Linked DNA regions of Sediminicoccus rosea. The protein of the gene in region 1 interacts with the protein of each later gene in a pairwise test. Links are inferred from orthologs where the notes say so. Each region holds a gene or a part of one and is shown on either strand. Other genes may lie near its edges.

The links.
Region 2: the proteins of rpmB (region 1) and R9Z33_RS13285 interact in binary tests that used the Escherichia coli proteins (3 or more experiments, as listed by UniProt). The link is inferred for Sediminicoccus rosea from one-to-one orthologs.

What each region holds. Positions count from the first base shown.
Region 1 is NZ_CP137852.1:546,477-549,579, reverse strand. What follows is about bases 154-2,946. They hold rpmB (50S ribosomal protein L28), read right to left. Parts: upstream 1,804-2,946; coding sequence 1,504-1,803; downstream 154-1,503. Other genes in these bases: R9Z33_RS02655 (ABCB family ABC transporter ATP-binding protein/permease), read right to left, coding at 2,247-2,946; R9Z33_RS02660 (hypothetical protein), read right to left, coding at 1,932-2,180; R9Z33_RS02670 (sensor histidine kinase), read right to left, coding at 440-1,240; R9Z33_RS02675 (hypothetical protein), read left to right, coding at 154-432. Also shown: R9Z33_RS02680 (hypothetical protein), read left to right, coding at 1-72; more of R9Z33_RS02675, read left to right, coding at 142-153; more of R9Z33_RS02655, read right to left, coding at 2,947-3,103.
Region 2 is NZ_CP137852.1:2,754,124-2,757,433, forward strand. The notes cover bases 1-3,000. They hold R9Z33_RS13285 (DNA polymerase III subunit delta'), read right to left. Parts: upstream 1,996-3,000; coding sequence 1,006-1,995; downstream 1-1,005. Other genes in these bases: metG (methionine--tRNA ligase), read right to left, coding at 1-985; tmk (dTMP kinase), read right to left, coding at 1,992-2,612; R9Z33_RS13295 (D-alanyl-D-alanine carboxypeptidase family protein), read right to left, coding at 2,609-3,000. Also shown: more of R9Z33_RS13295, read right to left, coding at 3,001-3,310. UniProt on the Escherichia coli protein: Part of the beta sliding clamp loading complex, which hydrolyzes ATP to load the beta clamp onto primed DNA to form the DNA replication pre-initiation complex.

The DNA.
Region 1 (3,103 bases):
TTCTATGGGCCGCCGCGCTATTATGGCGGGCCCTATCGCGGCGGCCCCTACCGGGGCTGGCGCGGCGGCTGACGCCATGATCGCGCCACGCTTCGGCCATGCTGGCCGTGTTCCCTGTGACGAGTGAAGGAGGCTTCTCCGATGCGACCGTTCCACAGCCTGATCATCGCCGGCGCCCTGGCCCTGGGCCTGCTGCAGCCGGGGGGCGCCCAGGCGCAATACTGGGACAAGCCGGGCTTCGGCCCGCCGGCCTATCGCTACGTCCCGCCCCCGCCGGTCTATTACGCGCCGCCGCGGCCGCTCTTCGTGCCGCCGCCCGTGGTCTTCGTGCCCCCGCCGCCGCCGCGCTTCTACGCGCCGCCGGTCTATTACGGGCCGCCCCGGCACTATTACGGCCGGCCCTGGCGCGGCGGCCCCCGCCGCCACTGGTAGGCCGGGTTCAGGCGACCGCCGCCATCCGCTCCGGCGGCAGCGAGAGGAAGGCGCGCGCCCCGATCCCCGGCGCGGCCTCGATCACCAGCTCCCCGCCATGGGCCCGCAGCAGCGAGCGCGCCAGGGAGAGCCCGAAGCCCAGGCCCCGGGAGCGGTCGGCCCCGCCATCATGGGCGATGGGCGCCAGATCCTCGATGGCGAGGCCCACCCCCTCATCCTCGATGATGATCGAGGCGGCATGCGGCCTCAGATCCGCGCGGATCTCGATCACATCGGCCTCGGCCGTGGCGCGGGCGGCGCGGCCCAGCACCTGAACCAGGGCACCGCGCAGGGCACGCCGGTCGGCCGTCACGGCCAGGTTCTCGATGGCCGGCGCGATGCGCCAATGCCGCTTGCCGGGGCCAAGCTGCGCGCTGGCGATGGCCACCGCCTCGCGCAGGATGGGCGCGAGCGGGAAGCGCTCCTCCTGCAGGCCGCGCGCGGGCACGGCGCCGCCCGCTTCCTCGGCGGCGGCATCGGCCAGGGCGAGAAGGTGCCGCGCCTCCCCCTCGAAGGCGCGGCCGGCTTCCTCTCCCCCGGACTGCGTGGCCAGGAGCTGGGCGCGGCCCAGCAGGGCCAGGCCCAGGCTGTTCATGTCCCGCGCGAGCAGGCCGAAGCTGCGGCGCCGGCCCTCGGCCAGGCCGCGCAGGGTGGTCAGCTCCGCCGCGAGGCGCGACGCGCGGCCGAGACCGGCAATGGCGGCAAGCCCGCCGGCGGCGGCGAGGACGGCCAGGGCGGCGGGGAGGGCATCGGGGAGGGCGTCGGTCATCATGCGAGTGATTCTCGCCCGATTCGGTTAACAGCCGGTTAAAACGGCCCTGGGACGAATCCCGAAAACCAAGCCCGACTTGCCCGATCGGCCTTTATGATACGGAAAGACAACGATTTCCCGACGTCTCAAGGCGCGGCCCCGCGGCCGGGCGCCCCAAACACAAATGCCGCGAATCGGGCATTTGGCCCGATTCGCGGCATTGCAGCCTCAGTAATTCGTGCAGAATCCGCGGCGCGGGGCCATGCCCCGGCCGGCGGGACTCAGGCCGCCGCGGCCTTCTTGGCCTGGGCGCGCAGGATGCGGCGCTTGAGCACCACCGCCTCGGGCGGCAGGTTGCGCGGCTTGGTGGTGAGCAGGAAGGCGTCGATGCCGCCATTGTGCTCGATGGTGCGGATGCCCGACGTGGTCAGCCGCAGCTGGATCGAGGTGGCCAGCACGTCGGAGTAGAAGGAGGTTTCCTGCAGGTTGGGCAGGAAGCGCCGACGGGTCTTGTTGTTCGCGTGGCTGACATTGTTGCCAGACTGAACGCCCTTGCCGGTGATGCCGCAGCGGCGAGCCATGGTGATGATCCTGCAAACTGGGCGCGCACGGGGTCCCCCGGCGCGGCGGTAAATCGGAGCGCGGCTTTTGCGGCAGCCGCGCCCCTGAGTCAAGCGCGGGTCAGGCGCGGGTCAGGCGCGCGCGGCGCTCAGCCCTTCGGCAGCGTCGGCAATTGCCGAAGCTCGCCGGCCTCCACGCTCGCCAACGCCTGGCGCAGCACGCCGGCGATGGAGCGGTCATCCATGCTGCGCGACAGCAGGCCCAGTGCGCCGCCCAGCAGCGCGGACGCGGCGGAGATCGGGGCGATCTGCTGCTCGAGCATGTACTCGATCGCCTTGTCCACCACCGAGCCGGCGTGGCTCAGATCCTCGGGGGCATCCCCATCCGCTGCTTGCATTGTCCGGCAACTCCAATCTTTCCAGCCAGATGGGGCCTGGAGCGCGGCCAGGGAAGAGCGCCAGGATTAAGGCTTTGTCATCCGCGCCTCGCCCGCCGCCCGGGCGCTCACGCCGCTGCCGAATTCCGCCTGGGCCTGGGCCAGCGCCGCCGCCTCGGCCGCCGCCACCGCCTCGGACTGGCGGCGCCACATCTCGGCATAGAGGCCATCGGCCGCGATCAGCGCGCCATGCGTGCCCCGCTCGGCGATGCGCCCTTCCTCCAGCACGATGATCTCATCCGCCTCCACCACGGTGGAGAGGCGGTGCGCGATGACCAGCGTGGTCCGCCCGCGGGAGACGTCGCGCAGCGCCGCCTGGATCTCCTGCTCGGTGCGGGTGTCGAGCGCGCTGGTCGCCTCGTCCAGGATGAGGATGCGCGGGTCCTTCAGGATGGTGCGCGCGATCGCCACGCGCTGCTTCTCGCCGCCCGAGAGCTTGAGGCCACGCTCGCCCACGCGGGTCTTGTAGCCATCGGGCAGCTTGAGGACGAAGTCATGCACCTGGGCGAGGCGCGCGGCCTCCTCCACCTCCTCATCGGTGGCGCCCGGACGGCCATAGGCGATGTTGTAGCGGATGGTGTCGTTGAACAGCACCGTGTCCTGCGGCACCACGCCGATGGCGCGGCGCACGCTGTCCTGCGTCACGCTCCGCACATCCTGCCCGTCGATCAGCACCGCGCCGCCGGTCACGTCGTAGAAGCGGAACAACAGGCGGGAGATGGTGGATTTCCCGGCCCCGGTGGGCCCGACGATGGCGAGCATGCGGCCGGGCGGCACCTCGAAGCTCACGCCCTTCAGGATCTCGCGATCGGGCCGGTAGGCGAAGCGCACATCATCGAAGCGCACCGCGCCGGCGGTCACCACGAGGTCGGGGGCATGGGGCG
Region 2 (3,310 bases), 2.2 Mb from region 1 along the record:
GCACTTCGCGCAGCAGGAAGTACCGCACGGGGTCGAGGCCGAACTCCTCCACCAGCGCCAGGGGATCAATGACATTGCCGAGGGACTTGCTGATCTTCTGCCCCTCATTGGTCCACCAGCCATGCGCGAAGACGCGCCTCGGCGGCGGCAGGTCGGCCGCCATCAGGAAGGCCGGCCAGTAGATGGCGTGGAAGCGCAGGATGTCCTTGCCGACGAAATGCACATCAGCCGGCCAGAACTTCCAAAGTTCCGATTTTTCATCAGGATAGCCCAAGGCCGTGATGTAGTTTGTGAGGGCATCGAGCCAGACATACATCACATGAGCGTCATCCCCCGGCACCGGCACGCCCCAGCGGAACGAAGTGCGAGAGATGGAGAGATCCGACAGTCCCGACTTGATGAAGCTGATCACCTCGTTCCGTCGGCTGGCCGGGGCGATGAAATCAGGGTTGGTTTCGTAGTATTTCAGTAGCTTGTCGGCCCAAGCTGAAAGTCGGAAGAAATAAGAGGGCTCCCGCACCCATTCCACCGGCGCGCCCGAGGGGGCGTATTTCACGCCATCTCGCTCGGTGAGCTCGTCCGGGCCGTAGAAGGCCTCGTCGCGCACCGCGTACCAGCCCTCATAGGCGCCGAGATAGATCTGGCCGCGCTCGACGAGGCGCTTCCACAGCGCCTGGCAGGCTTCGTAATGGCGCTTCTCCGTGGTGCGGATGAAGCCGTCATTGGAAAAGCCCATCGTGACCGTGAGGTCGCGGAAGGCCTGGCTGACACGGTCGGTGAAGGCCTGCGGGTCCTCGCCCGCATCCTGCGCGGCCTTCTCCACCTTCTGGCCATGCTCGTCCGTGCCGGTCAGGAAATAGACCTCCCGCCCCGCCAGCCGGTGCCAGCGGGCCAGCACATCGGTCGCCAGGCTCGTATAGGCGTGGCCGATATGCGGCTTGTCATTGACGTAATAGATCGGGGTGGTCAGGTAGATCGGGCTCATGCCTGACCTATGAAGCGCCTCTAGCGTCCCCGCAAGCTGTCCATGGCCACCAGGACGGCCTGGCGGCGGTCCAGCGAGAGGCGTTCCGTCTCCTGCACCAGCTTCGCCACCGCCTCCGCCGCCTCCACCCATTCGGCGAGCGGGCGCTGGCCGAGCCAGGGCGCGGCCGGCTCGCCGCGCGCCGCGGCGCGCACCGCCTGGGAGAGGCCCCGCAGCAGCAGGTTGAAGAAGGCCGGAAAGGCCAGCGCCGCCTCCCGCCCCGCGATCCGGTCGGCGAGCGCATGGGCGGCCAGGCCGCGCGGCAGGTCCTGCAGGGTGGCATCGGCCAGGCGCGCCAGCTCAACCCCCTCCCCCTGCGCCAGTTCCAGCGCCCGCCCGGGCGAGCCCTCGGCGAGGCGGATCAGCTCCATCCGGTCCAGGCGCGGCAGGTCGGGCAGCCACTCGCCGAGCAGGCGCTCCATCGCCGCATCCTCAAGCGCGAAGAGGTCGAGGCGCCGGCAACGGCTGCGGATGGTGGGCAGCAGCCGCCCGGGCGAGGCCGTGATCAGCAGCAGGACGGTGCGCGGCGGCGGCTCCTCCAGCGTCTTCAGGATGGTGTTGGCGGAGGCCGCCTCCATCGCCTCCACCTCATCCATGATGACGACGCGCCAGCCGCCCTCGGCCGCGGTGAGGTTCAGGAAGGCGCGGGCCTCGCGCGCCTCGTCCACCTTGATGATGCGGCGCTTGCCAGGCTCGGCCTGGGGTTCCAGCACCATGAGGTCGGGATGGCTGCCGGCGGCGACGCGGCGGAAGACCGGGTCCGTCTCCGCAACATGCAACGGCTCCGCGCCAGGCGGCTGGCCGGCGAGCAGCCAGCGCGCGAAGCGATAGGCCAGCGTCGCCTTGCCGATCCCGGGCGGCCCGCAGAACAGCCAGGCATGGTGCAGCCGGCCTGAACGCGCAGCCGCGCCGAGGCTGGCCGCCGCCTGCTCATGGCCTGCAAGGATGGGATTCCCGCGCGGCAGGATCACGGCAAGCCAAGCCTGGCGCGCGTGGTGGCGATCACGGCCTCGGTGACGGCGGCGAGGGGGGCCGAGGCGTCGATCACGGCAAAACGTCCTGGCTCGGCGGCCGCCTGTGCCAGGAAGGATTGCCTGATCCGCTCATGGAATTCGAGGCCGAGGCGGTCATAGCGGTTCGCATCCCCTCGCTCCATCGCGCGCGACACGCCAAGCGCCACCGGCACGTCCAGATAGAGGGTGAGGTCCGGCGCCACATCACCCAGGGTGACGGCCCGCAACCCCTCCCAGGCCGCGCGCGGCGCCCCCTGCCCGGCCACCTGATAGGCCAGCGTGCTGTCGAAGAAGCGGTCACAGACGACAAAGCTGCCGGCGGCGAGACTGGGCTGGATGCTGCGGGCCCAGTGCTCGCGTCGCGCGGCGAAATGCAGCGCCATTTCCGCCACGGGGTCCCAGCCCGAACGGCCGAGCAGCAGTCCGCGGATGGCTTCGGCCCCCGCGGATCCCCCCGGCTCCCTGGTGCGAAGGACGGAATACCCAGAAGCGGCAAGCCAGGCGGCAAGATTTTTTCCCTGGGTTGTCTTTCCTGAGCCCTCACCGCCCTCGAGCGTGATGAACTTGGGATTCAAGTCCCGCCACCCATCATCCGGCCGATCACCGCGGGAATGCGCGCCAGCAGACCCAGCCGCTCCACATCCGCACCCGCATAGAGCGGCAATGCCATCGGCGGCACGCCGCGCCCCGAGATTTCGAGGCGGCCCAGTTCTTGCCCCTTCACCACCGGGGCCGGCACCGGCGCTTCGAAGCGGATGCGCGCCTGCAGGCTGTCCCGCCAGCCGCGCGGGACGGTCGCCACCACCTCGCGCCCGCCGATCAGCGGCACGGTGCGGCGCTCGCCCAGATGGACGGGCACCTCCTCGATCGTGTCGGCCGCGCGGAACAGGACGACATTGTCGAACTCGCGGAAGCCCCATTCCATGAGGCGCTCCGCCTCCTCGCCGCGCGCCCGCATGGTGGGCAGGCCGCCGACGACGAGGATCAGCCGACGCTCGCCACGCCGGACGCTGGCGGTCAGGCCGTAGCCCGCCTCCTCCGTATGGCCGGTCTTCAACCCATCGGCGCCGGCGACGCGGCCCAGCAGCGGGTTGCGGTTCTCCTGCGTGATGTTGTTCCAACGGAAGCTGCGCTCGCTGTAGAAGCGGTAGAATTCCGGATGGTCCACGATGATCCGCCGGGCCAGCGTGGCAAGGTCCCGCGCGGTCATCCGGTGCTCGGGGTCGGGCCAGCCGGTCGCGTTGCGGAAGGTGCTGGAGGTCAGGCCGATCTG